One region of the Mycobacterium sp. IDUB_21 genome, then DNA from elsewhere that is predicted to be linked to it. Evidence: riboswitches for the same ligand, from Rfam matches in the RefSeq annotation. Region 1 holds a riboswitch; the other holds the start of a gene.
The links. Region 1 has a riboswitch for cobalamin ahead of ACZYY4_RS02945 (magnesium chelatase subunit D family protein). Riboswitches for the same ligand answer to the same signal wherever they lie in the genome.
Positions count from the first base shown of each region.

Region 1 (14,624 bases):
CGGTGGTGGCGATCGCCGCTGCCGCCGAACGGCTGGCCGGTCTGGCGGGTGCGTTCCAAGCCGCCCGTGGCGTCGGCCCGGACGCGCCCTGGCATATCCACGAACTTCCCGGCCCTCTCGGGCCAATCGTCGCCGCCGATGCGCGCCTGCCCACACCGTCGGGTCCGCTACCCTACGGTCCGGTGCCCGGCGGCACCCACGTGTGGGTGCCCAGCGGCGTACTCACGCCGGAGCATGGGCGCTCGCTGCCGGCGCACACCGACCTGGTGGTGACGCCATGGCAGGGTGTCTTCATTCCCGATGCACAGGAGACGAATCCGTGACGAGGCCCGCCCGCCGTCCCACCAAGCGGTATTCCTACCTCGAGGACGGTCCGGCCATCTACGTCGAATCGTTCGCCACCATTCGCCGCGAATCCGACCTGTCGCACATCCCCGCGTCGGCCGAGCGGCTCGCGGTCCGGATGATCCACGGCGCCGGACAGACCGATGTCGCCAAGGATCTGCTGATCCACCCCGACGCGGTACCGGCCGGCCGGGCCGCACTCGACGCCGGCGCACCCATCCTCTGCGATGCCCGGATGGTGGCGGTCGGGGTGACCGCCGGGCGGTTGCCCGCCGGCAACGAGGTGCGCTGCTATCTGCGCGACGAGCGGGTTCCGGAGCTGGCACGGGCATGGGGCACCACCCGGTCGGCGGCGGCCGTCTCCCTGTGGGAGCCCGAGCTGGCCGGTGCCGTCGTCGCGATCGGCAACGCCCCCACGGCGCTGTTCCATCTGCTGGAACTGATCCTCGACGGCGGACCGCGCCCGGCGGTGATCGTCGGCTGCCCGGTGGGGTTCATCGGCGCCGCCGAGTCCAAGGCGGCGTTGGCTGCGCTGTACACCGACCACGGCATCGACATCCCGTTCGTGACCGTGCGCGGCCGTCGCGGCGGCTCGGCGATCACCTCATCGGCCCTGAACGCACTCGCCTCGGAGCAGGAATGACCGGCCGGTTTTACGGGGTGGGCCTGGGTCCCGGCGATCCCGAACTGATCACCCGCAAAGCCGCCCGGATCATCGCCGAGGCCGACGTGGTCGCCTACCACGCCGGCGTCAAGAAGAACTCCTATGCGCGCACCATCGCCGCCGACCTGATTCGCCCCGGCGTGATCGAGGAGGAGCTGCGCTACCCGGTCACCACCGGGGTCACCGATCACCCCGGCGGCTATGCCGGGGCGCTCGCCGACTTCTACGAGGCCTCGGCGTCGAGGCTGGCCGCCCACCTGGCCGCGGGCCGCACAGTGGCGCTGCTGACCGAAGGCGATCCGCTGTTCTACGGCTCGTTCATGTACATGCACGATCGGCTGTCCGCCCGCTTCGACACCGAGATCATTCCCGGGGTCCCGGCGTTCAGCGCCGCCACCGCCGCGCTCGGGATGCCGCTGGTGCGCCAGACCGACGTGCTGACCGTGCTGCCGGGCACGCTGCCCGAGCACGAGTTGGCGATGCGGCTGGCCGACACCGACGGCGCCGTCATCATGAAGCTGGGCCGCACCTTCCCCGCCGTGCGCCGCGCGCTGGCCGCCGCCGGCCGCCTCGAGCACGCCTACTACGTCGAGCGGGCCAGTCATCCGCAGCAGCGCTGGCTGCCGGTGGCCGCCATGAACGCCGCGGAGGAAGTCCCGTATTTGTCGCTGATCGTCGTGGACGGGGACTCGCGCAACGGGCAGCGATCACGGACGTCGGCCGATCCTGTCCCGGCGGTCGTTGAGCCGGTGCGTACTGCCGCCGAGCTGCTGGTGATCGGGCTGGGACCCGGGCCCGAGGCCTGGTTGACCGGCGAGGCGGCCGCGGCACTGGCCACCGTCGACCACGTGGTGGGCTATGGGCCCTACCTCGCGCGGATTCCACAGCGCGAGGGACTGCAGCGGCACTCCTCGGGCAACACCGTCGAGGTCGACCGGGCCCGCTTCGCGCTGGATCTGGCGGCCCGCGGCCAGAAGGTGGCGGTGGTCTCCGGTGGCGATGCCGGAGTGTTCGGCATGGCTGCCGCGGTGTTCGAGGCGTTGGAAAGCACAGCAGATGAGCGCTGCCAAGGCGTCTCGGTGCGAGTGCTGCCCGGCGTCTCGGCGGTGCAGGCGGTGGCCGCGGCGGCCGGCGCCCCGATCGGGGCCGACTTCGCGGTGCTGAGCCTGTCCGACCGGCTCAAACCGTGGGAGGTGATCGAGGCGCGGCTGGCCGCGATCGCGGGAGCAGATCTGGTTCTGGCGATCTACAACCCGGCCTCCCGCGCCCGGCCCGACCAGATCGCGCTCGCCCGCAAAGTGTTGTTGGAGCACCGCGCCCCGCAGACCGTGGTGGTGGTCGGCCGCGACATCGGCCGGGATCAGGAATCGCTGACCGTGACCACGCTGGGCGAGTTGGACACCGACGCGATCGACATGAAATGCCTTGTGCTGGTCGGTGCTTCGTCAACCCAGGTGACGGCGTCGGGCCGGGTGTGGACACCTCGGTGGGTGCGGTGACGGTGCACTTCGTCGGCGCCGGACCGGGCGCCGCGGATCTGCTGACGGTGCGGGCGGCCCGACGGCTGTCCGAGGCCGACGTGGTGCTCTACCCGGGCAGCTATCTCGACCCGGATGTACTCGAACACTGCTGCGCCACAGCAGAGCTCGTCGACACCGCCGTGTTGGACCTGGATGCGATCGTGGACCGGCTGATCACCGCGCACCGGGCAGGCCGGCGGGTGGTGCGGCTGGTGTCGGGCGATCCGTCGCTGTACAGCGCGGTGTTCGAGCAGACCCGCCGGCTCGATGCGGCCGGAGTGCCGTGGGACATCACCCCCGGAGTCCCGGCCTATGCGGCGGCGGCCGCGGTGCTCGGCCGCGAGCTCACGGTGCCGCTGGTGACGCAGTCGGTGGTGCTGACCCGGGTTCAGGCCGCCTCCACCGCGATGCCGCAGTCCGAATCGCTGGCCGCGTTCGCCGCAACCGGCGCCACCCTGGTGCTGCATCTGGCGATCACCCGGATCCGGGAACTGATGGGCGAGCTGGAATCCGAATACGGCGCGGACTGCCCGGTCGCGGTGGTCTACCGCGCCTCGCAAGCCGATGAACTCGTGCTGCGCGGCACCGTCGCCGACATCGCAGGCGCCGTCGAAGCGGTGGGATTGCGTTCGGCCGCGGTGATTCTCATCGGGCGGGCTGTTGCGGATCTGCCCGATCCGTGTGCCGGCGAGAGCCATCTCTACGACGCGGCGCGGGACCGGTCAGGGCAGAACTAGCGCCCACTGGGTGACCGCCCGGGCCGGCGTCCAGCCGGTGAAGGTGCCGAGCGGGGCGGCGTGTTCGACGTGGATGCGGGTCAGCTCACCACCGTGTTCGCGGTAGGCCGCCACCAGCAGCGCCTCGGTTTCCAGCGTGACGCCGTGGGCTACCAGTCGCGCGCCGGGCCGCAGCCCGGCCAAGCAGGCCTCGAGCACCCCCGGCCGGCTCAACCCGCCGCCGACGAAGACGGCGTCCGGCGCCGGCAGCCCTGCCAACGCCTGCGGCGCGGCGGCACACACGACGCGCAGCGCGGGTACCCCGAGGTTGCGGGAATTATCCGAGATCCGCTGTGCCCTGGCCGGATTCGCTTCGATGGCGATCGACCGACAGCTCGGGTGGGCGCGCATCCATTCGATTCCCACCGAGCCGGCGCCCGCACCGACATCCCACAACAACTGTCCGGGCGCCGGCGCCAGTCGGGCCAGCGCGGAAGCCCGCAAGTCGCGCTTGGTCAGTTGCCCGTCGTGGTCGTAGGCGTCATCGGGCAATCCGGCCGACCAGCCGGTCACCAGCGGGCCGGCCAGCTCCAACGCGACGAGGTTGAGCCGCGGCACCGGGCCTTGAAACGCGGGGTAGGTGGCCGCGGTGGTTTCCAGGGCGGACTCGGCCGCGCCACCGAGGTCGCCGAGCACCACCATCCGGCTGTCGCCGTAGCCGCGGTGGTTCAGCAGCGCGGCGATCTGTGCGGGCGTCGTCTCGTCGGCGGACAGGACCAGCACCCGACGGCCCGGCGTCAACTCACGCAGCAGCGCGTGGACCTCACCGCCCGGCGTCCTGATCACCGCAGCCGACTCCGCCGGCCAACCCAGCCGGGCCCGGGCCAGCGTCACCGAGGAGACCGCCGGGACCACCGTGACGTTCTCGGCGCCGAGCATCTCGATCAGTGTGCTGCCCACTCCGGACAGCAGCGGATCGCCGGAGGCCAGCGCGACCACCCGGCCCACCAGGCCGTCGAACAGCGCCGGCAGCCCGGCCCGCAGCGGCGACGGCCAGGCCGGCCGCTGCTGTCCGTCCACCGGCGGCAACAGATCCAGGTGGCGCGGTGCGCCGATCACGACGTCGGCCGCCAGCACCGTCTGCCTGGCCGGTCCGGCAAGGCCGTCCCAGCCGTCGGCGCCGATACCGACGACGGTGATGTGATGGGCTCGGGTGTGCACGGTGTTAGGGTATCGGCGCGAAGTGCCAGGGAAGTCGGTGTGACTCCGACGCAGGCCCGCTACGGTGTTCCGCGGCATTTTCTCGATGAAACTGTCACGGTCAGTCCGGATACCGGCTTCGCGTTGCCAACACCAACGTTGGTCATCACGAGCGGAGCCTCAATGCATCAGTTGTACCCCTTTCCTGCCGTCCTCGGCGGCGACCCGGACGCCCCGGGCGGCCTCGACGACATGGCGCTGGCGCTTGTCCTGAGCGCGATCTCCCCCGGCATCGGCGGGGTGCTCATCCGCGGCGAGAAGGGCACCGCCAAGTCGACGCTGGTTCGCGCGTTGGCCCAGGTACTGCCGCCCATCGACGTGGTGTCCGGCGACCGCTTCTCCTCCGATCCCGCCGAGACGAACCCGCTCTCCCCCGACGGCCCGTTCCCTACCGACACTGCCGTGCAGACCCGCCCGGTGCGGCTGGTGGAACTTCCGGTCGGTGCCACCGAGGACCGGGTGGTGGGGTCCATCCACCTGGAGCGGGCACTGGGCACCGGCGTAGTGGAATTCGAGCCCGGACTCTTGGCACGGGCCAACCGCGGCATCCTCTACGTCGACGAGGTGAACCTGCTCGCCGACCACCTGGTGGACCTGCTGCTGGACGCCGCCGCGATGGGGCGCCTGACCGTGGAGCGCGACGGCGTCTCGGTGACCCACGCCGCCCGTTTCGTGATCGTCGGGACGATGAATCCCGAAGAGGGCGAGTTGCGCCCGCAACTGCTCGACCGATTCGGGCTGACCGTTGAGGTGTCGGCACCGCGCGACGCGGTGTTGCGCGCCGAAGCGGTACGCCGGCGGTTGGCCTTCGACGCCGACCCCGAAACCTTCGTGCGCGGCTACGCCGCGGCCGAGGACCGGCTGCGGGCCCGGATCCAGCAGGCCCGGGAACTGCTGCCGCGAGTGTTGCTCACCGACGCCGCGCTGGTAAAGATCGGGGAGATCTGTGCGGCGTTCGACGTGGACGGTCTGCGCGGCGACATCGTCTGTGCCCGCACCGCGGTCGCCCACGCGGCGTGGCAGGGCCGCGAGGCGGTCAACATCACCGATCTTCGCGTCGCCGCACGGCTGGCACTGCCGCATCGACGGCGGCGCAAGCCATTTGACGCCCCCGGCCTCGACGAGAGCGAACTCGACGAGCTGCTGCCGCCGGCAGATTCCGGCCCCGAGCCCGACCCCGAACACGACCCCGACCCCGACCCGGACGGCCCGCCGGACGGCGGGAACGCCGCACCGCCAGAACAGGGCGGGCCGGCACCGGCCAAACCCGGGTCCACCTCGACCGTCGGCGCCGACTCCCCTTACCGGGCAAGATTGTTCACCGTCGACGGCGTCGGAGCGGGACGCGCCGGCCGGCGCAGCCGGGCCCGCACCAGCTCCGGGCGCCGGGTGGGTGCCACCGCAAGAAACATCGGCGGCGGGCTACACCTGTTCGAGACGTTGCGGGCCGCCGCACCGCACCAGGGCGCCCGCGGCCGAGTGGGCGGACGGATGATCTTGGCGGCGGACGATCTTCGGCGTGCCACCCGGGAGGGCCGCGAGGCGAACCTGGTGCTGTTCGTCGTCGACACCTCCGGGTCGATGGCCGCCGCCGAGCGGATGCGGCATGTCAAGACCGCCATCTTGTCCCTGTTGCTCGACGCCTACCGTCGCCGGGACCGGGTCGCGGTGGTGACGTTCCGCGATGCGCGGGCGGAAGTGGTGCTGCCCGCGACCGGGTCGGTGGAGATCGCCGCCGTCCGGCTCGATGAGTTGCCCGCCGGTGGCCGCACCCCGTTGGCCGAGGGGCTGCTCGAAGCCTACGAGGTGATTCGCCGGGAACGGCTGCGCGACCCGGCCTGCCGCCCGCTGCTGGTGGTGTTGACCGACGGCCGGGCCACCGCCGGCGTCGACCCGGTCGAGCGGTCCCGACGAGCCGCGGTTCAGCTTGCCGGGCAAGACTTTTCGGCGGTAGTCGTGGATTGTGAGAGCGGCCGGATGCGACTCGGGTTGGCGCGCACCCTGGCCGAGCACCTGCGGGCCGAATACGTCCCGCTGCCCCAGGTGAGTGCCGAGGCGCTCACCGGTATCGTGCGTGACGCCACCGGAAGAGGAGCCGCCTGATGCCCCAAGGACAACCGCTGACGGTGCCCGATGACAACCTGACCACCCGTCAGCGCCGCAACCGTCCGCTGCTGATGGTGCACACCGGCGACGGCAAGGGAAAGTCCACAGCCGCGTTCGGGATGGCACTGCGCGGCTGGAACCAGGGGTTCCGGATCGGCGTGTTCCAGTTCGTGAAATCGGCGAAATGGCGGGTCGGCGAGCAGGCGGTGCTCGAACGGCTCGGCACCCTGCACGACGAGACCGGCGAGGGCGGCCCGGTGCAGTGGCACAAGATGGGCTCGGGATGGTCATGGAGCCGAAAGGCCGGCAGCACCGAGGACCACGCCGGCGACGCCCTGGCCGGCTGGACCGAAGTGAAACGCCGCCTGACCGAGCAGACCCACGACCTGTACGTGCTCGACGAGTTCACCTACCCGATCAACTGGGGTTGGGTGGACGTCGACGACGTGGTGGAAACGCTGCGCAACCGGCCGGGCAATCAGCATGTGGTCATCACCGGCCGTCGCGCCCACCCGCAGCTGATCGAGATCGCCGACCTGGTCACCGAGATGACCAAGGTGAAGCATCCGATGGACGCCGGACAGAAGGGCCAGCGCGGCGTTGAGTGGTAGGGGCATGGTTCCTCTACCCCGGGCTGTCGTCGCCGCGCCCGCGTCCGGGCACGGCAAGACCACGGTGGCCGTCGGGGTGATGGCGGCCCTGGCCGCGCGCGGACTGCGGGTCAGCGGACACAAGGTCGGCCCGGACTACATCGATCCGGGCTATCACGCGCTGGCCACCGGGCGCCCGGCCCGCAACCTGGATCCGTATCTGGTCGGTGCGGACCGGATCGTTCCGCTGCTGCTGCACGGCGCTGGAGGCGCCGATTTGGTCGACATGGCCGATATAGCCGTAATCGAAGGCGTGATGGGGCTTTTCGATGGACGGCTCGGCTCCGGCGGCGACGCCTCCACTGCCCATGTGGCGGCGCTGACCGCGGCACCGGTGCTGTTGGTCGTCGACATCTCGCACGCCTCCCGGACGCACGCGGCGATGGTGGCGGGCCTGGTCGCGTTCGACCCGGACGTGCGGGTGGCCGGCGTGATCCTAAATCGGGCAGGTAGCGCCCGGCACGCCGAGGAAGTCGTTGACGCGTTGCGCCCCCTCGGCATTCCGGTGCTGGGGGTGCTGCCCCGTGACCCCGGTGTGCAGGCGCCGTCTCGGCACCTCGGGCTGGTACCGGCCGCCGAACGGGACGAGTCCGGTGCGATGGTGGCCCGGTTGGCCGGGCTGATCGAGCAGCACGTGGACCTCGAGGCGGTATTGGAGATCGCGCGGCGAGCACCAAGTTTGGCCGGCCGGCCCTGGGATCCGACCGCTGAGGTGGGCGTCGGGTCGACCCATCGGCCGGTGGTGGCTGTCGCCGGCGGCCGGGCGTTCACGTTCGGCTACACCGAGACTTTCGAGTTGCTGCGCGCCGCAGGCTGCGAGGTCGCCTGCTTCGACCCACTCACCGACTCGGATCTGCCGGCCGGGACCGCGGGAATCTACCTGGGCGGCGGGTTCCCGGAGGTGTACGCCGCCGAACTGGCTGCCAACACCGCGCTGCTCGATGCGGTGCGGGCGGCCATCGACGCGGGGGTACCGACCGTCGCCGAATGCGGCGGGCTGGCGTATCTGTGTCGCAGTGTCGACGCGGCCCCCGGGGTGGGGGCATTGCCCGCCGACGCGGAGATGTCGCCGCGCCTGACCCTGGGCTACCGGTCCGCCACCGCACCGGCCGACAGCCTGCTGGCGCGGGCCGGCGACCAGGTGACCGGACACGAGTTCCACCGCACCCGTGTCATTTTCGCCGACCCGGTCGCCGCCGCCTGGCAGCTGCCCGATGGCCCGGACGGTATCGGCGGACCGAGCCTGCACGCGTCGTATCTGCACACCCACTGGGCCGGGTATCCCGGGCTGGCTCAGCGCTTCGCCGATGCCACGCACCGCTTCGCCGGCGCCGACCGCCGTCACGGCGATTCCGCTCTGCGCCATCACGGCGATGCCGAGGCGAGGCACGGGCTGCTCGATTTCGCGGTGAACGTCTACGCCGGGCCGCGTCCGGGCTGGCTGGATGACGCCCTGCACAACTCGCTGGCGGACGCCGCCCGTTACCCCGACCCGGCTGCGGCCCGCGATGCGCTGGCCGACCGGCATGGTCTGCGCCCCGATGAGGTGCTGCCCACCGCGGGTGCATCCGAGGCATTCGATCTGGTGGCCCGGTTGCGCGCATGGCGGCGGCCGGTGGTGGTGCACCCGCAGTACACCGGGCCGCACGCGGCGCTGATCGCCGCCGGCCACACCGTCACCACCGTGCTGTGCCGGGCCGAAGACGACTTCGCGCTGCATCCCGACGACGTGCCCGACGACGCCGACCTCTTCGTCGTCGGCAACCCGACCAATCCCACCGGGGTTCTGCATCCGGCCGAGACACTGCGAATGCTGCTGCGGCCCGGGCGGGTGGTCCTGGTCGACGAGGCGTTCCTGGACGCGATTCCCGGTGAGCCGGAAAGCCTGGCCGGGCAACGGCATCCGGGCCTGCTGGTGAGCCGCAGCCTGACCAAGCACTGGTCGATCCCCGGGGTCCGGGCCGGATACCTGCTCGGCGATCCGCGGCTGATCGCCGACGCGGCACGGCTGCAGATCCCCTGGTCGGTGTCGGCGCCGGCGTTGGCCGCCATGCTGGCCTGTTCTGACGAGCGGGCGTTGACCGAGAGTGAGTGCCGGGCAAAGCAATTGGCGTTTTGGCGGGAAGTGTTGGGCGCCGCTCTCGCTGCTCGCGGTGTGCCGTTCGTTGCCGGGGCCGCGCCCTATGTGCTGGCCCGGGTCGGCGCTGGGGTGCATGCGGCGTTGCGTGAGACGGGTGTTGCGGTGCGGCGTGCTGACACCTTTCCGGGTCTCGACGACAGTTGGGTGCGGATCGCGGTCCGTCCCCCGGAATTGACCGATCGACTGCTGGCCGCACTCGACCGGGTCCGGTGATGCCGGCCCGGGCTTTCGGGCTGCTGCTCGGTTACGCCGCCGACCGCGCCTGGGGTGACCCGCGCCGGCTGCACCCGGTAGCCGGATTCGGGAGCTGCGCGCTGGCGTTGGAGCAGCGGCTTTACTGTGATAACCACGCGAGCGGTCTGGCCCACGTTCTGATGCTGGCCGGAGGTGCCACCGGGCTGGCGTACGCCGCCGAACACTCGGCCCGAAACCCGTTGGCGCGTACCGCGCTGACTGCCCTGGCGACCTGGGCGGTACTCGGCGGACGCTCGCTGGAGCGCGAGGCTGCCGCCGTGTATGACTTCTTGGACGCCGGAGACCTCGACCGGGCCCGTGTCCGGGTTCGCCACCTGGTCGGCCGTGACACCACTGCGCTGGGCCCGGCCGAGATCGCCCGCGCCGTCGTCGAATCCGTGGCCGAGAACACCTCCGACGCGGTGGTGGCATCCTTGGTCTGGGGTGCGGCGGCCGGCGTTCCGGGCTTGGTGGCGCACCGCGCCGTCAACACCCTGGACGCGATGATCGGCCACCGCAACGCCCGTTACGGCCGGTTCGGCTGGGCGGCAGCCCGGCTGGATGACGTGCTGGGCCTGCCCGCCTCCCGGTTGAGCGGCGTGCTGGCCGCCGTACTGGGCCCGGATCCCGTTGGCGCGGTGCGTGCCTGGCGCTGCGACGCCCGGCATCATCCGAGCCCCAACGCCGGGGTGATCGAGGCCGCCTTCGCGGGCGCACTGGGCCTGCAGCTCGGCGGGGTCAACACTTATTACGGGGATCGACGGGAAGACCGGGCTCGGATGGGCTACGGTCGGGCGCCGGTGCCGTCCGATATTCCGCGGGCGACGCGGCTGGCCCGGCGGGTGGGCGTCGGGGCCATGCTCACTGCGGTGGTGTGTTGTCTGGCCCGGGGCGAGATGCGGAGGTAGTTGTGGCGGCCCTCGACGGTATCGATTTTTCGACCGACGGTGCGCGGGTGGATCGGGACTGGCTCTGGCACGAGCTGGCCGAGCACACGTACTGGGCCAAGTACCGCACCCGCGAGATGTTCGACCGCCAACTCGAGAACGCGTGGCGTGTGGTGGGCGCGTACCGGTCCGATGATGGGGCGATGGTGGGTTTCTGCCGGGCGTTCGCCGATGGGGCCACCATGGCCTATCTGGCCGATGTCTATGTCTCGCGTGCCGAGCGGGGCCGGGGCATCGGCAGAGGGCTGCTGCGAATGATGATCGACGAGGGCCCGGGCCGGGACTTTCGGTGGATGCTGCACACCGCCGATGCGCACGGGCTGTATGAGACCTACGGCTTCGCCGCTCCCGATGCGACCTTCATGGAACGTCGCACGGGGATGCCGAACGTTCGCGACTGACCACCACCGCTTGGGCTCAACAGTTCAGTGATGGGCGATCAGTTCGGCGACGTGGTCTTCCTCGCTCGACCGGACCCGGCCGGCAGCGGCAGATTTCAGCCGCCATTTGGTGACGAGCCCGTCGGGGCCGGTCAGTTCTCCGGCAGCAAGCGCTTCGCCGATGAGCCCTCGGACCCGTGGTTCGTCGGCAGCTTCGGCGGCGAACAGCACCCGCAACGTCACGTCGTCACCGGCGACCTGATTGGCGACGTGATGCGGCGCGAGTGGGCACGGCGGCGGGTGGTCCCAGCCCCCGCACAGTGCCTTCGCGATGGCTCCGCCGAGCGCGTTCGGACTGCCGCCGGGCTTCATCACCACAACGGCGTCGTGAGCGTAACCGCAGCGAGCCATGGGTCGCGATGCTACTCGGCTCAGGCCGCGCTTCTGGTCAGCTCGATGACGGGGATCACCCGGTCGGTGCGTTCCCGGTATTCGGCGAAGCCGGGGTAGCGCTCGGCCTGGATGTCGTAGAGCCGGTCATGTTCGGCGCCGGTGATCTCGGCGGCGGTGACGGGATGCGTTTCGGTGCCGATCTCGACGGTGGCCGACGGGTTCGCCCGCAGGTTGTGATACCAGCTGGGATGGCTGTCCTTGCCCGCATTGGAGGCGAACACGATGATCCGGTCGCCCTCGGGCAGGTACATCATCGGACTGGTGCGCGGCTGCCCGGATTTGGCCCCGGTGGTGGTCAGCAGCAGTACCGGGGCGCCCTCGAACGGACCACCCAGCTTTCCACCGCTGCTGCGGAACTCCGCGATGTTGCGGGCATTGAATTCCAGGGCCTTGTTCGCGTCCACGGTCGATCGTCTCCCTAATCGATATCCACGAAGTGCTCGATCACCGGCGGGGATTCGTAGAACTCATGCAGCAGCGCCCGCCACTGCTCGAATTCCGGTGACTTCCGAAAGCCCTCGGTGTGCGCCTCGACGTTCTCCCACCGCACCAACAGCAGGTACAGGCTCGGCGACTCGATCGAGCGGGACATCGAAATTCCCAGGAAGCCCGGAGCCGCCGAGATCAGCGGCCGCGCCGTGGCGAACGCCGCTTCGAACTCGGCTTCCCGGCCGGGGCGGATGGGCAGCACACCATGCTCGACAATCACGCCCACCAGTGTGCACCGAAGGCATGTGTCGAGCGTTACCCCCCTGCTTGCGACCGCACTGGCCATGGTGCCCGCCCCGGCTGCGCCGCGACTCAGCCGGCGGGCTGACCAGGCGGCGGCCCGGGACCAGGTTGCAGCGGTGGCGCGGGCTCACCGGGCGGGGGCGGCGGTTCGGGCGGAATCACACCGGCGCAACCGCCCGGTGGCGGCGGGTCCGGGAACACGTTGTTGCCGCTGTCGCCGACGCAGTCGTAATTCCAGGTCGGTCCGGCCCAGCGGTTGCCGCCCATCCACTGGTGCCAGTACGACCCGTCGGGATATTTCTCGCCGTCGCAGACTCGCAGGCGGCCGAAACCCCACTGCCCACCTGGGCAGTAATTCTTCGGCAGGTCCGGCTGGTACGGGTCAGGTGGATCCGCGCCGGCCGGCGGCGCGACGGACATGAACGCCACCGCACAACAGGCCGCGACCCCGCAGTAGGAGAACTTCATGATCGACCCCCACCCCGATTTATCGTGTCACGATATATTAGGGCGGCGAACTCCTGCTGAACCGGACGACAGCTGTGGATGGACTGCGCGTTGGCCGAGTGAACAACCCGGATGCTCCGGGTTCACTCATGATGCGAGCACCCAGGCCAGCGCCGCCTCCACGTCGGACACGCATCTCACCCCCGCCGGCCGGGCCGGACGGCGCACGATGACCACCGGCAGGCCGAGTTCCTTGGCGGCCAGCATCTTCGGCCAGGTGTACTCACCGCCGGAATCCTTGGTCACCACGGCGTCGGCGCGGTGGTCGCGCAGCAGCGCGAGCTCGCCCGGCAGCGCGTACGGACCCCGATCGGTCACCACCGTCCAGTCCGGCGGCAGCGTGATCGACGGCCGGTCCACGACGCGGGCCAGCACCGCGGCGTCGGCCAGCGCCGGAAGGTAGGACGCCAGCTGTTGGCGCCCGATGGTCAGCACCGGGTGGCGGCCCAGCCGGGCTGCGATGGCGGCGGCCTGCTCGTGGGAGTCGGCCCAATGCCAAGACGGCGTGGCCCGCTCCGCCCAGCCGGGCCGTTCCAGTCGCAGCAGCGGGCGGCCGGCAGCCGAGCAGGCGGCGGCCGCGTTGCCTGACATGGTGGTGGCGAACGGGTGGGTGGCGTCGACGACGGCGTCGTAGTCGGCCAATGCCGCACGCAGGCCTTCGATTCCGCCGAATCCGCCGATCCGCACCGCCCCTTGCGGCAGCCGCGGATTGGCCACCCGGCCGGCCAGTGACGTGGTCACGTCGACGCCGGCGGCGACCAGCAGCTCGGCCAAGGCGCGGGCTTCGGCGGTTCCGCCGAGTAGCAGCAAGCGCATCACGGCGCCCCCGGCGCCAAGAACGGCACACCGGGCGGCGGGCCGGCGCGTGTCAACTTGAGCATGGCGTCGACATCCAGGTGCTCCTCGATCAGATCGGCCAGCAGGTCGAGTCGGAGCTCGCGGGCGGCCGGAAACGACACCCCCGACGATCCCAGCCCGAGGCTTTCGGCCAGGAACGCTGCGCGCAGCGCATCGCCTTCGAAACTTCCGTGTGCCATGGTGCCGAACACCTGACCCGCCCGGAGGCCGCCGAGGAAGTCGTACACGCCGTCACCCCGGATGATCCGGCCGTGGTGTATCTCGTATCCGCCATCCGACACTCGCAGCACTTTGTCTGCGCCGAAACAGGTTTCGACGTCCAGCAGGCCCAGTCCGGCCACCTCGCCCGGTGGGCCCTCGATCCCGTCGGGGTCACGGATCGATCGGCCCAGCATCTGAAAGCCGCCGCAGATCCCCAGCACCGGCTTGCCCGCCGCGGCGTGCGCAACGATCGCGGAATCCAGCCCGCGCGAGCGGAGCCAGGCCAGATCGGACATCGTGGCGCGGGTTCCGGGCAGCACCACCAGATCGGCGTCGGACACCCCGCGCGGGTCGGACGCGAACACCACGTCCAGATCGGGCTCCAGGCCGAGCGCATCCAGGTCGGTGAAATTGCTGATCCTGGGAAACCGGATCACCGCCACCCGGCGCGCCCCGGTGCGCGCTGAGCGCCTGCCGTCCAGGTCGAGCGCGTCCTCGGAGTCCAACCACAACTCCGGATGCCACGGCAGGGTGCCGAAGATCCGTCGGCCGGTGAGCCGCTGCAGGTCGGCCAGGCCGGGCGCCAACAACTGCTGCCGGCCGCGGAACTTGTTGACGATGAACCCGGCCACCAGCGCCTGGTCTTCCGGGCAGAGCAGGGCGACGGTGCCGAAGAACGCCGCGAACACCCCGCCGCGATCCACGTCGCCGACGACGACCACCGGCAGCCCGGCATGCCGCGCCAATCCCATGTTCACGTAATCGCCGGCACGCAGGTTGATCTCGGTCGGGCTGCCCGCGCCCTCGGCGATGATCACGTCGTAGCGGCCCGCCAGGTCGTCGTAGGCACCGTGGGCACTGTCCGCCAGCGCGCCGCGCCCCGCCATCCAATTCGACGACGACAGCTCACC
Region 1 covers NZ_JBVAXQ010000001.1:604,359-618,982, reverse strand. Annotated here, with positions in the region: gene ACZYY4_RS02970 (nitrite reductase) at 1-323, shown strand, start outside; gene ACZYY4_RS02965 (precorrin-8X methylmutase) at 320-988, shown strand; gene cobJ (precorrin-3B C(17)-methyltransferase) at 985-2,508, shown strand; gene cobM (precorrin-4 C(11)-methyltransferase) at 2,505-3,266, shown strand; gene cbiE (precorrin-6y C5,15-methyltransferase (decarboxylating) subunit CbiE) at 3,252-4,466, opposite strand; cobalamin riboswitch at 4,470-4,601, shown strand; gene ACZYY4_RS02945 (magnesium chelatase subunit D family protein) at 4,629-6,608, shown strand; gene cobO (cob(I)yrinic acid a,c-diamide adenosyltransferase) at 6,608-7,222, shown strand; gene ACZYY4_RS02935 (cobyrinate a,c-diamide synthase) at 7,227-9,614, shown strand; gene ACZYY4_RS02930 (CobD/CbiB family cobalamin biosynthesis protein) at 9,614-10,543, shown strand; gene ACZYY4_RS02925 (GNAT family N-acetyltransferase) at 10,546-10,983, shown strand; gene ACZYY4_RS02920 (hypothetical protein) at 11,008-11,373, opposite strand; gene ACZYY4_RS02915 (nitroreductase family deazaflavin-dependent oxidoreductase) at 11,394-11,819, opposite strand; gene ACZYY4_RS02910 (antibiotic biosynthesis monooxygenase family protein) at 11,834-12,124, opposite strand; gene ACZYY4_RS02905 (hypothetical protein) at 12,217-12,615, opposite strand; gene ACZYY4_RS02900 (cobalt-precorrin-6A reductase) at 12,742-13,470, opposite strand; gene ACZYY4_RS02895 (cobyric acid synthase) at 13,470-14,624, opposite strand, start outside.

Region 2 (14,624 bases), on a different contig from region 1:
GCCGCGGGCATCGGGGTGTCGCTGGCCCTGGCCTGCGACCTGGTGCTGGCCAGCGACAAGGCGTTTTTTCTGTTGGCGTTCACCAAGATCGGGCTGATGCCCGACGGCGGCGCCTCGGCGCTGGTCGCCGCGGCCATCGGCCGGATCCGGGCAATGCGTATGGCGCTGTTGGCTGAACGGCTGTCGGCTGCCGACGCCCTGGATTGGGGATTGATCAGCGCGGTGTACCCGGCTGAGGACTTCGACGCCGAGGTGGACAAGGCGCTGGCCGGGCTGCTCGCCGGTCCGGCGGCGGCCTTCGCCAAGACCAAGCACGCCATCAATTCCGCGACCTTGTGCGAGCTGGACGCGACACTGGACCGCGAATACGTCGGACAGTCGATCCTGTTGAACGCCCACGACTTCCGGGAAGGCACCCGCGCGTTTCAGGACCGGCGCACGCCGAACTTCACCGACTCCTGAGAGACTCGACTGCCCGCGAGCGTGCGTAAAAACGGTGTCGCGCGCGGCGTGTCGGCCGGGGACATGCACGCTCGCGCAAGGGGGGTACTACATCCCGAAGATCGACGGCAGCGCGAGGACCATCACCAGCCCCCACACCAGGTGCGTCAGCACCGACGCCAACACGCCGCCGGTGGCGCGGCGCTCGATCGCGCAGACGGTCCCCAGCACCAGCGCGGCGACACCGATCATCAGATTGCCGGCGGCCGCCATCGCCGCGGTGTAGAGCAGCGTCGAAAACACCAGCGGATAGTGGCGGCCGAACGCACTGAACAGCGCACCGCGGAAGAACATCTCTTCAGCGATCGCGTTGACGATGGCGATCAGCACCACCAGCCGCCAGGACACGTGAGTGGTGTAGTCCAAGATCGCGATCACCTGCCCGGCCAGCGGAGGGATCTGCTGCACCGCCAGCCCGCCGAGCAAGAACACCCCGCCGAGCACCAAGCCGACGCCGGTGCCGGTGAACACCGGCCGCTCGTTGCGGCCCCGGAAGCGCACCGCACCCAGGTGCAGCGGACCCGCCAGAACCGCCCCCACCGACCAGATCGCGGCCAAGGCCAGTGACAACCAGTAGAACGCCGCGTCGCCCGGGTTCTTGGTGTGCATGAAAGCCAGTACCGCGGCGCCGATCAGCACCACCACGGCCACGACGACACGACGACGCGTCACAACGGCCCGCGGCTCGTGGTAGGGCAGCGAGACCTTATTGAAGATGTCGGTGAATTCGCGCAGCAGGCCGGGTCGGGCCGAACTGGTCTGGGTCATGCCCTAAAACGTAGCGGCCGAATGGCAGCCGGTGGCCTGATTGCGTCAGTTCGCCCGGTGGACTTCGATCAGCCGCCGGTAGGCCGCGGCGTTGTACCGGTTGTTGCGTACTTCGGCCTCGCTGAGCTCCCGTCGTACCCGGCCCGGCACCCCCGACACCAGCGATCGGGGCGGCACCACCGTGCCCTGCGGGATGACGGCGCCGGCCGCGATCAGGGAGCCTTCCCCCACGACGGCGCCGTTGAGGATGATCGCGCCCATCCCGATCAGGGAGTCATCCTCGATGGTGCAGCCGTGCAACACCGCGTTGTGCCCGACGCTGACCCGGGCACCCACCCGGGCCGGGAACTCCTTGTCGACGTGGATGGTCACCCCATCCTGAATGTTGGTGTCGATGCCGATCTCGATCGGCTCGACTTCGGCGCGCAGCGTGGCCGAGTACCAGACGCTGGCCCGGGCGGCCAGGCTGACCTGGCCGATCAGGCTGGCGTTGGGCGCCACCCATGACTCCGGGTGCAGCTGGGGGGCGCGCCCGCGAATGGGGATGATCAGCGGTTCAGGCACTCCGCTCAACGCGCTTTCCACACCGGCGCGCGCTTCTCGGCGAACGCTCGCGGCCCCTCCTTGGCGTCCTCGGAGCGCAGCAGCGCGCTGAACTCCCGGCCGCTGCGGGCCCAGTCCGCCGCCTCGCCGGGGATGGCGCCGTCCTCGACGCCGTAGGCGATTCGCTTGCTGGCCCGCACCGACAGCGGCGCGTTGCCGGTGATCTGTTCGGCCAGCTCCAGGGCGGCCTCCAGTGCCCCACCATCGTCGACCACCCGGTTGACCAGCCCCCAGCGGGCGGCGTCTGCGGCCGACATCGGGTCCCCGGTGTAAAGCAACTCCAAGGCGACCTTGCGGGGCAGTTGGTCGACGATGCGGAAAACCCCACCGGCACCGGCAATCAGGCCGCGTTTGACCTCTGGCAGCCCGAATTGCGCCCGCTGCTCGGCAACCACCAGGTCGCTGGCCAGCGCGATCTCGGTGCCACCGCCGAGCGCGGTGCCGTTGACCGCCGCAATGGTCGGCTTGTCGATGAAGTGCTGCACGTAACCGGCGAAACCCCACTCCGGGTGCTCCGGGTGGTAGATGTTCTCCCGACTGGCGATCGCTTTGAGATCGGCTCCGGCACAAAAGGATTTGTCACCGGTGCCGGTGATCACCACCGCGCGTACCTCGTCGTCATCCTGGGCCTGCGCCAGGGCGTCGCCGATGCCGGTGCTGACCGCGCCGTTGACGGCGTTGCGGGCTTCGGGGCGGTTTATGGTGACCAGCAGGACGTTACCGCGCCGTTCTACCAGAACGGCCGCGTCGCTCACAGCAGCTCCAAGATGGTGGTGTTGGCCTGGCCGCCACCCTCACACATGGTCTGCAGGCCGTAGCGAATCCCGTTGGCGCGCATGTGGTACAGCATGGTGGTCATGATCCGGGCGCCGGAGCCGCCGAGCGGGTGACCGAGCGCGATCGCCCCGCCATTGGGGTTGAGCTTCTTCGCATCCGCGCCGATCTCGGCGAGCCACGCCATCGGCACCGGGGCGAACGCCTCGTTGACCTCGAACACCCCGATGTCGTCGACGCTCAGGCCGCTGCGCTGCAGCGCCTTCTGGGTGGCCGGGATCGGGGCACTGAGCATCATCACCGGGTCGGCGCCGGCCAGCGTCGCGGTGTGCACCCGCGCCAGCGGGGTCAGCCCGAGTTCACGTGCCTTGTCCGCCGACATGAACAACAGCGCCGCCGAGCCGTCGGAGATCTGGCTGGAGTTGCCGGCGTGAATCACGCCGTCCTCTTTGAACGCCGGCTTGAGCTGAGCCATCTTCTCGATCGTGGTGCCGCGGCGAATACCCTCGTCGGCGCTGATCACGTTGCCCTCGCCGTCCTTGATCCCGACGATCTCGTCGGTGAACGCGCCGGAATCCTGTGCTGCGGCTGCCTTTTCATGCGAGGCCAGGGCGAATTCATCGAGCGCGGTGCGGTCCAAACCCCACTTCTCGGCCATCATCTCCGCGCCGGTCCCCTGGTTCGGAGTCTGGCTGTAACGGCTCCGGAACGCCTCCGGGTAGGGGTGCCCACCGTTGGCCAGCGAGGCGCCCATCGGGGTGCGCGACATCGACTCCACGCCGCCGGCGACAACGACGTCATAGTGCCCGGCCACCACGCCGGCGGCGGCGAAGTGCACCGACTGCTGGCTGGATCCGCACTGGCGGTCCACCGTCACCCCGGGCACCGACTCCGGCCAGCCCGCGGTCAGCAGTGCGGTCCGGCCGATGTCCAGGGCCTGCTCGCCGGCCTGCATGACACAGCCCCAGATCACGTCGTCGACCAGGGCGGGGTCCACCCCGGCCCGCCCGACGAGCCCGTTGAGCACCTGGGCGGAAAGCTCCGCAGGGTGTACCCCGGAAAGTCCGCCGTTGCGCTTGCCGATCGGCGAACGCACTGCCTCTACGATGACTGCTTCGGCCATGGGTGCTCTCCTTCATCAACGATGGGTCCTTGACGACGATTGTCGACCGGCGCCTCCGGCCATCGCCAACGGGGGTGCTCAAGTCTCGCGTAGCGTCGAAACCATGGCGCGCATCGTAATCATCGGCGGCCACGGCAAGATCGCCTTGCTACTCGGCCGCATCCTGTCCGAACGCGGTGACCAGGTGACCTCGGTCTTCCGGAATCCCGACCATTCCGAGGAGGTCGCGGTGACCGGGGCGATTCCCGTGGTGGCCGACATCGAACAGCTCGACACCCACGGTCTGGCCGAACTGGTGGCCGACCACGACGCGGTGGTGTTCACCGCCGGCGCCGGCGGCGGCAACCCTGCTCGCACCTACGCGGTGGACCGCGACGCGGCGATGCGGGTGATCGATGCCGCTGGGCAAGCTGGGGTGCGCCGGTTCGTGATGGTGTCCTACTTCGGCGCCGGACCCGGGCACGGCGTGCTCGACGGCGACCCGTTCTACCCGTACGCGCAAGCCAAGGCGGGCGCCGACGCCCACCTGCGGGCCGCTGACCTGGATTGGACGGTGTTGGGGCCCAGTCGGCTCACCGTGGAGCCGGCCACCGGCCGCATCGAGGTTGGGACTGCGGCCGAGGGTGCCGCTGAAAAGGGATCCGTGTCCCGGGGCAACGTCGCACAGGTGATCGCGGCCTGTCTGACCGACGACTCGACGATTCACCGCACCATCGAGTTCAACGACGGCCAGACGCCCATTCCGGAGGCACTTGAAGCCGGTTGACCAGGTAATCTTGATGACGCAACTGGTTTGTCGATACCGCCGCGAGGTGGCGTCGGCATCGAGCGCGACGCGGGTTTTCCGCGGGGCGCGAGAGGGAACCCGGTGGGAATCCGGGACTGTCCCGCAGCGGTATGCAGGAACGACCGCCGTCAAAGGCACTGGTCACGTGTTCGTGACTGGGAAGCGACGGCCACTAGGTGCACCCCCGTGCGAGCCTGCGAGTCCGAAGACCTGCCTGTTGTGCTGGGCGCGCCGCGCCCAGCGGATCACCGCCTCGCGGAATGGGCGTCTGGTTTTGAGGGTTGTAGTGCATTAAATTGCACAGACCGGATCAGCTGGACGACCGCCGGCGGTGCCCCACCCTCACAATTGAAGGATCAAATCGTGACCGTTCAACCCTTTACCGCCACCGTCCTCGGCTCTCCGCGGATCGGACCGCGCCGCGAACTCAAGCGCGCCACCGAGAGTTACTGGGCAGGCCGGATCGGCCAGGACGAACTCAAGAACGTCGCGGCAGGCCTGCGTCGTGACACCTGGGCGCAGTTGACCGAGGCCGGCCTGGACTCGGTGCCGGTGAACACGTTCTCCTACTACGACCAGATGCTGGACACCGCGGTGTTGCTCGGTGCGCTGCCGGCTCGGGTTGCCGATGTCGCCGACGAGTTGGATCGCTACTTCGCGGCAGCCCGGGGTAACAAGGACATCGCCCCGCTGGAGATGACCAAGTGGTTCGACACCAACTATCACTACATCGTTCCGGAGATCGGCCCGGACACCAAGTTCGAATTGAACCCGACCAAGGTGCTCGCCGAGCTGAAAGAGGCTCAGGAGCAGGGGATCCCGGCGCGACCGGTGATCATCGGACCGGTTACGTTCCTGCTGTTGAGCAAGGCCGTCGACGGCGCGCCGGCGCCGGTCTTCCGCCTCGACGAGCTGACCGACGTCTACACCGAGCTGCTTTCCAAGCTGGCCGAGGCCGGCGCCGAGTGGGTGCAGATCGACGAGCCGGTGCTGGTGACCGACATCGCCGCTGACGCCCCCGCGCTGGCCGAGCAGGTCTACACCCGCCTCGCCGGCGCGGCCAACCGGCCGTCGATCTTCGTCGCCACCTACTTCGGCGACCCTGGCGCGGCGCTTCCCGCCCTGGCCCGCACGCCGGTCGAGGCGATCGGGGTCGACCTGGTCTACGGCTCGGAGACCTCAGTTGCCGCGGTTCCAGAGCTGGCCTCCAAGATGCTGGTCGCCGGTCTGGTCGACGGTCGCAACATCTGGCGCACCGACCTGGATGCCGCGCTGGCGAAGCTGGCGCCCCTGCTCGCAAGTGCGGCTGCAGTGGCTGTATCTACATCATGCTCGACCCTTCACGTGCCATACACGCTGCAAGGCGAGACGGGCCTGGACGAGAACCTGCGTAGCTGGCTGGCGTTCGGCGCCGAGAAGGTGACCGAGGTGGCCACCCTGGCCCGTGCCGTGCGCGACGGTCGCGACGCCTCGGACGAGATCGCCGACGAGATCGCCGCGTCCGACGCCGCCGTCGCCTCGCGCAAGTCCGACCCGCGGCTGAACAACGCCGACGTGCGTGGCCGCATCGCCACGATCACCGCGTCCGGTGCACATCGAGGCAGTGCCGAGGCTCGCCGGGCCGCCCAGGACGAGCGGTTGCACCTGCCGCCGCTGCCCACCACCACCATCGGGTCGTTCCCGCAGACGGTCGACATCCGCAAGGCCCGGGCCGCGCTGGTCGCCGGTGAGATCGACGAGGCGGAGTACACCCGCCGGATGAAGGCCGAGATCGCCGACGTCATCAAGCTGCAAGAGCAGCTCGGCCTGGACGTGTTGGTGCACGGCGAGCCGGAGCGCAACGACATGGTGCAGTACTTCGCCGAGCAGTTGGAGGGCTTCTTCGCCACCGCCAACGGCTGGGTGCAGTCCTACGGCAGCCGGTGCGTGCGTCCGCCGGTGCTGTTCGGCGACGTCTCCCGGCCGCAGCCGATGACGACCGCCTGGGCGACCTACGCCCAGTCGCTGACCGACAAGCCGGTCAAGGGCATGCTGACCGGTCCGGTCACCATCCTGGCCTGGTCGTTCGTCCGCGACGACCAGCCGCTGGCCGACACCGCCAACCAGGTCGCGCTGGCCATCCGCGACGAGACGGTAGACCTGGAGAAAGCCGGCATCGCGGTGATCCAGGTCGACGAGCCGGCGTTGCGCGAGCTGCTGCCGCTGCGCAGGGCGGACCAGGAGGCCTACCTGGATTGGGCGGTCGGTGCCTTCCGGCTGTCGACCTCGGGGGTGAGCGACGCCACCCAGATCCACACCCACCTGTGCTACTCGGAGTTCGGCGAGGTGATCGGGGCGATCGCCGACCTGGATGCCGACGTCACCTCGATCGAGGCGGCGCGCTCGCACATGGAGGTGCTCGACGACCTCAACGCGATCGGGTTCTCCAACGGGGTGGGACCGGGTGTCTACGACATCCACTCGCCGCGGGTGCCGTCCACCGACGAGATGGCAACATCGCTGCGTGAGGCACTGGACGCCGTTCCGGCGCAACGCCTCTGGGTCAATCCGGACTGCGGCCTGAAGACCCGCAAGACCGACGAGGTGACCGCCTCGCTGGCCAACATGGTCAAGGCAGCCCGCGAAACCCGAGAAGCCCGCGCCGGCGTGTAGCCCCGGTCGCCGAACGTGCGCCTGCTGCGAAAGAACCATCAAAATCTCGCAGTGGGTGCACGTTCGGCGTTCCGGGCCTACGCCGACGTACGCCGCGCGAGATATTCCTGGCGCAGTTCCCAATTCGCCCCGTCGTAGCTGCGTTCGTCGCGCCAGCGAAACGAGTCCGGACCGATGTCACGGAAACTCCACCGGATGGCGGTGCCGTCCGGCAGCGTGCCGTCCTGCACGATCCCGTCCGCGTCAGCCCTGCCCAGTTGGCTGAGTCGAAGTCCCAGTTGCGGTTCCGTCCACTGGATGTGCCAGGCGTCGAGGGTGGGGTCGTAGACACGCAGTGTCGTCCCGTGAAAGAGACCTTCGGCGTGCCACACGTCCTGGACGGCCCGACCGTCGAGCACCCAGTCCGCGACCATCCAACCGGCAACGCTGCGGGTGCCGTCGTCGCCGTACCAGGTGATGTCGAGGTCCCACCGGCCGCCGACCAACCATCCGTAGCGGGCCATCGCATCGGAATGCTCGGCAGCGGGTCCGGCGGCGAGCAACGCGTCTGCCAGCAATGACATTTCAGGCCGCCACGATGTCGAACTCGTTGCCCTCGGGGTCGGCCAACGTGCTCCAGCGGTAGCCGTCGTCGCTGCGATCGGCCAACCGGGTGGCGCCGTCGTCGAGCGGCTGGGCCAGCAGCTGCGACCAGAACCGCGCCAGCTTGTCCGCGTCGGCACAGTCGAATGTGACGGTGTGCAGCGTGATCTCCATGGGTGAACTCCTTGTCGTTGGTCAGGATTTGGTGTGGAAGATCGGCCAGCACACCTCGGTGCGATGCGCTGCCTCGTCATCGGTGTCGTAGCCGGACACCAGGTAGTACTCGCGGATCGGCCCGTCGACCCCCAGTTCACGTTCGGCGACGTGGGTGCCCAACGCGGCGTAGGTGCAATCCAGCTCACCGAACGCACCGCGGTGCAGTGCCACCGCCAGTTCGGCGGCGGGAATCTCACGTGCGTGCACCCGGCCCCGAGCCGGCGCGTCGGCCACCGGCCGGAACGCGATCACCTCGCCCCGGCCCGCCTGGAAGAACTCCGCCGAGTACAAAACACCGCGGACGCCCGGTGCGGCGCCCGCGACTGCGGCGTCAAGTTCCGCGAACGCCTGCGCCCACCAGCCCTCGACATCGGTCATCTCAACCTCGTCGACGATCGCCGCTGCCGCCGTCGCAGGCACCGACCGGTAACTCACGTCGGTTGCACTCGTCGGCTGTTCGAGCAAAGACCGCAAGGAGGCGACGCTGGACCGGGTGTGCGTCAGCTGGTCCTCGAGGCGCTGCAGGTGGGCGACGATGGCACGGTTGCGGTCGGCGACATCCTCGGCGCGGATCACCTCGGTCAGCTCGTCCAACGGCATCCCCAGATCCCGCAGCCGGCGGATGACCTGGGCAATCGGCAGCTGGTCGGGACTGTAGTAGCGGTATCCAGAAGAGGGGTCGACCTGGGCCGGACTCAACAGGCCGCGCTCCTGGTACAGGCGCAACGCCTTGACGGTCAGATAGGTCATCCGGGCGAAATCCCCGATTGGCAGCAATGTCGTCACAACGTCGAGTCTGGAGTCTCCCCCGGGGGCAGAGTCAACAGACCGGTGCAACTAGCCTCGACTGATGGACTTCACCACCATCCGCCACGAGGTCGAAGACGGCATCCTGACCGTTTATCTCAACCGACCGGACAACTTGAATGCGTTCACCGTGCAGATGGCCGACGAGCTGGAGCGCACCTTCGTCGAGGTCAACGACGACGACGCGATCCGCGCGGTGATCGTCACCGGATCCGGTCGCGCGTTCTGCGCAGGGATGGACCTGTCCAGCTCGGGCAACGTGTTCGGTCTCGATGAGACCAAGTCCCCGACGCTGGCGGACATGGCCGACCTCGACAACCCGGAGCTGGCCCGGGTGCGCGACACCGGCGGGCAGGTGACGCTGGCGATCTATAGCTGCCGCAAGCCGGTGATCGCCGCAGTCAACGGGCCCGCGGTCGGGATCGGCGCCACCATGATGCTGGCGATGGATGCCCGGCTGTTCTCGACCAAGGCGCGCTTCGGTCTGGTGTTCGGGAAGCTGGGTATCACCCCGGAGGCCTGCTCGACGTGGTTCCTGCCGCGGATCGTCGGCGTGCCAACGGCTTTGGACCTGCTGTACCGCGCCGACATCCTGGACGCCGAAGCAGCCCGTGGCTGTGGCCTGGCTCAGTCCATCCACGAACCGGACGCATTGCTGGCCGACGCACGCACCCTGGCCGATGCCTGGACCAAGGGCCGCTCCCCGGTGTCGTTCGCGCTGATTCGCCAGATGCTCTACCGCAACTCCGCGCAGCCCGATCCGATCGAGGCGCACCGGTTGGACTCGCTGGCGATGTTCTACACCAGCATCGGCGACGGCGCCGAGGGGGTGCGCGCCTTCCTGCAGAAGCGCGACCCGCAGTTCACCTCCCGGGCCTCGGCGATGCCGCCGTTCTACGACGAGTGGGTTGGCGACCGGTAACCGGTTCTGCGGCCGGCTGAAATCTACTGAGTTCACCCGTATTTCAAGTAGGGGCTTGACTCCGTTCAGCCGCAGGCCGCAAAGCGCGTATAGCTTCGCTGGCGAAGGGGAGTAGCACCTACCCGCCGTGTGGCGGATGTGAATGGTCGTCAGTACGGCGGGCCACCCCGCCCGGTCATTCAGCGGGCCTATGACTTTCCGTGAGCGAGACCTTCGGACGAACAACCGTGTCGACCGAGAGTTTCGCCAGATTCCATAGGCACATTCGGTCGCCGAACGAAGGAGACCGATGCCCCCCTCGATAGCTGCTCTCATCGAAGACGCCGAACCGGCGCTGGATGAGTGGTACGACGCGCTTGCCGAGGTCGAGAGCCAACCTCCCGACGACGATCGCGACGAGGCGGCCGAGGGTGAAAAGTCTCGCCCGGCTCCCGCTCCCGGCGACGGTTTGTTGGCCGTAAGCACCGCCGCGATGGCAGGTATCACCGCGGTCGGCTTGGGCATCTCGCTGGCCGGGCGTGCCCTGCGGTTTCCCCGCTTGCCGGCCAGTGTCCAAGGCGCGGTGGTCGCCCTAGACCATCAGCCGCGGCTGCGCCGGCTGCTCGAGGAACGAATCGGCAAGCGTGCGACCGACACTGCGTTGGGGCTGGCATCCACCACCGCCAATGCGCTCGCCCTGGCACCGTCGATACTGGCTGTCGACCTGGCAATCAACACGCTCAAGACCGCTGAAACCCGTGCGGTGGCACGGGCGTGGTCCCGACGCGAACCGGAACTGGCCCGCCCCACCACTGCGCCGGCCGACCAGGCCACACCACAGCCCGTACCGCCGCCGGCCGGGCCCGTCGAACAACACCTGCAGCGCGGCACCTGGATTCAGGCGGTCGGGGCCGCCGTAGTCGGGGCCGTCAGCCGTGATCCGAACCTGGCCGGCACCGCAGCGTTGGTGGCCGTGCCGAAGGCCGCCCGCTCCACCCAGGAATCGTTCGCGGCGACGTTGGGTCGTGGGTTGGCCGACAAGGACGAGGCGTTGCAGGTGAGCCCGGACAGCTGGCGCCGGCTGGACCGGATCGATGTGGTGATCCTCGACCCGCGCGTGCTCCGCAGCAACGCGTTACGCCTGGTGCGGCTTCGCGGCGCCGGCGAGAAGGATCTCACCGTCTGGGAGCGCGCCCAGGCGATGCTGGCAGACGACGGCCTGCAGCCGGGCTGGCACGCGGTCACCGGCACGCGCCGAGGTAAGGGTCGATCCAGAACGGAGGCGCTTTTCGCGCCGGCGCCCCATCCGCTGGCGGCCGCGACACTGGCGGAGACGCAGCAGGCCGAGGTGCAGGTGGTTTCCATCGATGACCCCACCGGCCTGGGCGCATTGCGGCCGGCGTTCGACGAAATCGCTCCACTGACCGGAGACTCGATCGACGACGCGCTGCTCGACGCGCTGCGCCGCTACCAGGAGGAAGGCCACACCGTCGCGGTGGTCTCCTCGGCTGCCACTCAGGCGCTGTCGTCCGCCGATCTCGGGGTGGCCATTTTGCCCGAGGATGGCGACCAGCCGCATCCGCTGGGCGCGGACCTGATCGTCGACGATCTGGCCGGTGTGTGGCGGGTGTTGCACGCCCTGCCCGCGGCCAAGGCAGCCAGCCGCCGGGGTGTCCAGCTGTCCATCGGCGCTTCGGCGATGGGCGCACTTCTGCTGATACCGACCGTTCGGGGCCGAGGTCCCGGACCGATCGTCCTGGGCGCGGCATCAGGGGTGTTCTCCGGTTACCGGTTGGCGCGCAACGTGGTCAACGCACCGTTGCCACGGCCGGTCCCCGTCGATGAGTTCCATGCCATGTCGGTCGAACAAGTTCAGGCCGCGTTGGCCTTATCGTCGGACCCTGCCACCGCGACGCACGCAGCCGCCAACACGCAGCGTCACCTGGTCTGGCAGTTCCTCGACGCGGTGCGTGACGAGTTGTCCGATCCGCTGACCCCGGTACTGGGGCTGGGGGCCACAGCCACCGCGATACTGGGCTCGCCGCTGGATGCACTGATGGTCGGCTCGGTGCTGGCCAGCAACGCTGTCCTCGCCGCCGGGCAGCGGCTCAGCGCCGAGCTACGGCTGAATCGGCTGCTCGCCGAACAGATCCCGCCGGCATGGAAAGTCACGATCCGGCCCGACGGCACCCGCGAACGTGTTCAGGTGCTCCCCGATCAGTTGCAGCGTGGCGATCTGATCGAGGTGGGGCCCGAGGACGTGGTGCCGGCCGATGCCCGCGTGGTCGAGTACGAGAAGCTGGAAGTCGACGAAGCGTCGCTGACCGGTGAGTCGCTGCCGGTGACCAAGCAGACCGACGCCACCCCGGGCACGGAATTGGCCGAGCGGCGCTGCATGCTCTTCGCCGGCACCACCGTGGCGGCCGGGAGGGGCCTGGCGCTGGTGACCGCCGTGGGCCCCGACACCGAGGTGCGCCGGGCGGCCGACCTGGTCGCAAGTCGGCACGGCGACATCGGGCTGGGTCATCAGCTCGGCCAGATCACCGACCGGATATGGCCGCTGAGCTTGATGACCGGCGGCTTGGTCAGCCTGCTCGGGGTGCTACGCGCCACCAGGTTGCAACAGGCGGTGGCCCAAGGTGTTTCGGTCGCCGTCGCGGCCGTCCCCGAAGGCATGCCGGTGGTCGCGACGCTGGCCCAGCATGCGTCGGCGCAACGGCTGACCAAATCCGGTGTGCTGGTGCGGGTGCCGCGCTCCGTGGAAGCACTCGGCCGGGTCGACGTGGTCTGTTTCGACAAGACCGGCACGCTCAGCGAGAACCGGCTGCAGGTGACCGAGGTGCGTGCTGTCTCCGATCACGCCCCCGACGAGGTGCTGCGCTGCGCAGTACAAGCGACACCGGCGACGGAAGGCCATGTCGACGCGACCGACGCCGCGATCATCGCGGCGGCGCAGCCGGTGATCGACGGCTGCCCACCGGCTGCGGCCGACGTCCACCTGCCGTTCCGTTCCGGACGACCGTTCGCGGCCTCGGTGACCGGAACCGAACTGAGCATCAAAGGTGCGCCCGAAGTGGTGCTCGCCGCCTGTGCAGATGTTGCGGCCGACGTCTACGACCTGGTGGAGCAGCTGGCGGACGACGGCCTACGGGTACTCGCCGTGGCCCGGCGTGAGCTCAGCTCCGAGCAGGCGCAGTCGCTTTCGCACTCCCCCGACCCGGACGATCAACTGGCCGCCATGGCCCAACAGTGCGCCCACGGGCTGACATTGATCGGATTCGTCGGTATCTCCGACACCCCGCGCGCCGGGTCGGCCGGTCTGCTGGCCGAGCTGCACCGCCGGGAGGTGCCCGTTCGGATGATCACCGGCGATCACCCGACCACCGGCCGTGCGATCGCCCGCAAGATGGGTCTGCCGGTCACCGAAGAGCAGGTCATCACCGGCACCGAATGGGAGAGCCTGTCGGGTAAGGAGCAGGAGCGCGCCGTCACCGAGCGGGTGGTGTTCGCTCGCATGTCACCGGCGAACAAGGTGCAGGTGGTGCAGGCACTGGAACGCAGCGGCAAGGTGTCGGCGATGGTCGGCGACGGCGCCAACGACGCCGCCGCCATCCGCGCGGCCACCGTCGGGATCGGGATCGTCGCCCAGGGCAGCGACGCCGCCCACACCGCCGCGGACGTGGTGCTGCTCGACGGCCGTATCGAGATGCTGTTGGACGCCCTCAACGAGGGCAGCCAGCTGTGGCAGCGGGTGCAGGCGGCGGTGGCGGTGCTGCTCGGCGGCAACGCCAGCGGCGCGGTGTTCGCCATCATCGGTAGCGCACTGACCGGTCAGGCACCGCTGAACACCCGGCAGTTGCTGCTGGTCAACATCGTCACCGACGCGTTCCCGGCCACCGCGCTGGCGATGAGCCAACCCCGGCGGCCGATGCCCTTCAGTGGCCGCGGACCCGACGAGAAGGCGCTGCTGCGTGCGGTGGCGCTGCGTGGTACCACCACGGCCGGCGCCACGCTCGCAGCGTGGTTCATGGCGCGAGCCACCGGCTTTCCGCGGCGCGCCGCCACGGTGGCCCTTGTCGCGCTGGTGACCACCCAGTTGAGTCAGACCCTGCTGGAGTCACGCTCCCCGCTGGTGGCCCTCACCGCGGGCGGTTCGTTCGCGGCGATGGCGCTGCTGATCAGCACCCCGGGTGTCAGCCAGTTCATGGGTTGCACGCCGCTCGGCCCGATCGGCTGGGCGCAGGCGCTGGGATCGACTGCGGTCGCAACCACCGCGGCAGCCATCGCACCCCGCTTCCTATCGCGTGCCCCGGAGGCTGCGTAAGCGCATCACCGAGATGCGGTCTCGTCGACATATGCGGGCAGATCGTCTTCCCAGGGCTGGCGAGCCACCATGTCGGCCACCTTGACGTAGCCGCGCTCGAATTCCCCGGTGGCGGCGTCCACCAGCCGGTAGGCCTGGGTCTGCCGGTGGATCGGCTGGGCGTCGAGTATGACCACCCGCACCTCCCCCGGTTCGAATCCGCAGCGCTGCTGCAGCGCCTCGATCAGCTGCTCATTTGACATGTGGCCGTCGCCGAAGTTCCAGCCGATCGCCGTCGAGCAGATCCGCTCGCCGTCGGTGAGGGCGTAGTCGTTCTCGTCCTGGCCGGTCATCGCACGGTGCGCCAGACTGAACAGTGCCCGGCCGTGAGTGTTGAAGCCGCGGAACGCATATCCCATGTAGATCGGGATCTGCGCGGCTTCCGGGCTGCCGTAGAAGCGCTCCAGCTGCGCGGCGGGCATGCTGGCGATGGCGACGATCCCACGCGCGATCTTCTCTTCGGCACCGGCTTTCAGGCACCACAGCGTGGTATCCCAGTTGCCGGCGTAGTAGCGCATCCCGGCCAGGAACGAGACCTTGTGCGGGA
Region 2 covers NZ_JBVAXQ010000012.1:121,755-136,378, forward strand. Annotated here, with positions in the region: gene ACZYY4_RS17785 (enoyl-CoA hydratase) at 1-462, shown strand, start outside; gene ACZYY4_RS17790 (lysostaphin resistance A-like protein) at 550-1,269, opposite strand; gene ACZYY4_RS17795 (gamma carbonic anhydrase family protein) at 1,315-1,833, opposite strand; gene ACZYY4_RS17800 (crotonase/enoyl-CoA hydratase family protein) at 1,839-2,627, opposite strand; gene ACZYY4_RS17805 (thiolase family protein) at 2,624-3,769, opposite strand; gene ACZYY4_RS17810 (SDR family oxidoreductase) at 3,873-4,535, shown strand; cobalamin riboswitch at 4,590-4,788, shown strand; gene metE (5-methyltetrahydropteroyltriglutamate--homocysteine S-methyltransferase) at 4,905-7,208, shown strand; gene ACZYY4_RS17820 (hypothetical protein) at 7,286-7,771, opposite strand; gene ACZYY4_RS17825 (VOC family protein) at 7,773-7,964, opposite strand; gene ACZYY4_RS17830 (MerR family transcriptional regulator) at 7,986-8,792, opposite strand; gene ACZYY4_RS17835 (crotonase/enoyl-CoA hydratase family protein) at 8,857-9,735, shown strand; gene ACZYY4_RS17840 (HAD-IC family P-type ATPase) at 10,025-14,038, shown strand; gene ACZYY4_RS17845 (DUF3556 domain-containing protein) at 14,044-14,624, opposite strand, start outside.
Region 2: linked by a shared signal. The riboswitch ahead of metE (5-methyltetrahydropteroyltriglutamate--homocysteine S-methyltransferase) and the one ahead of ACZYY4_RS02945 (magnesium chelatase subunit D family protein) in region 1 are both predicted to bind cobalamin.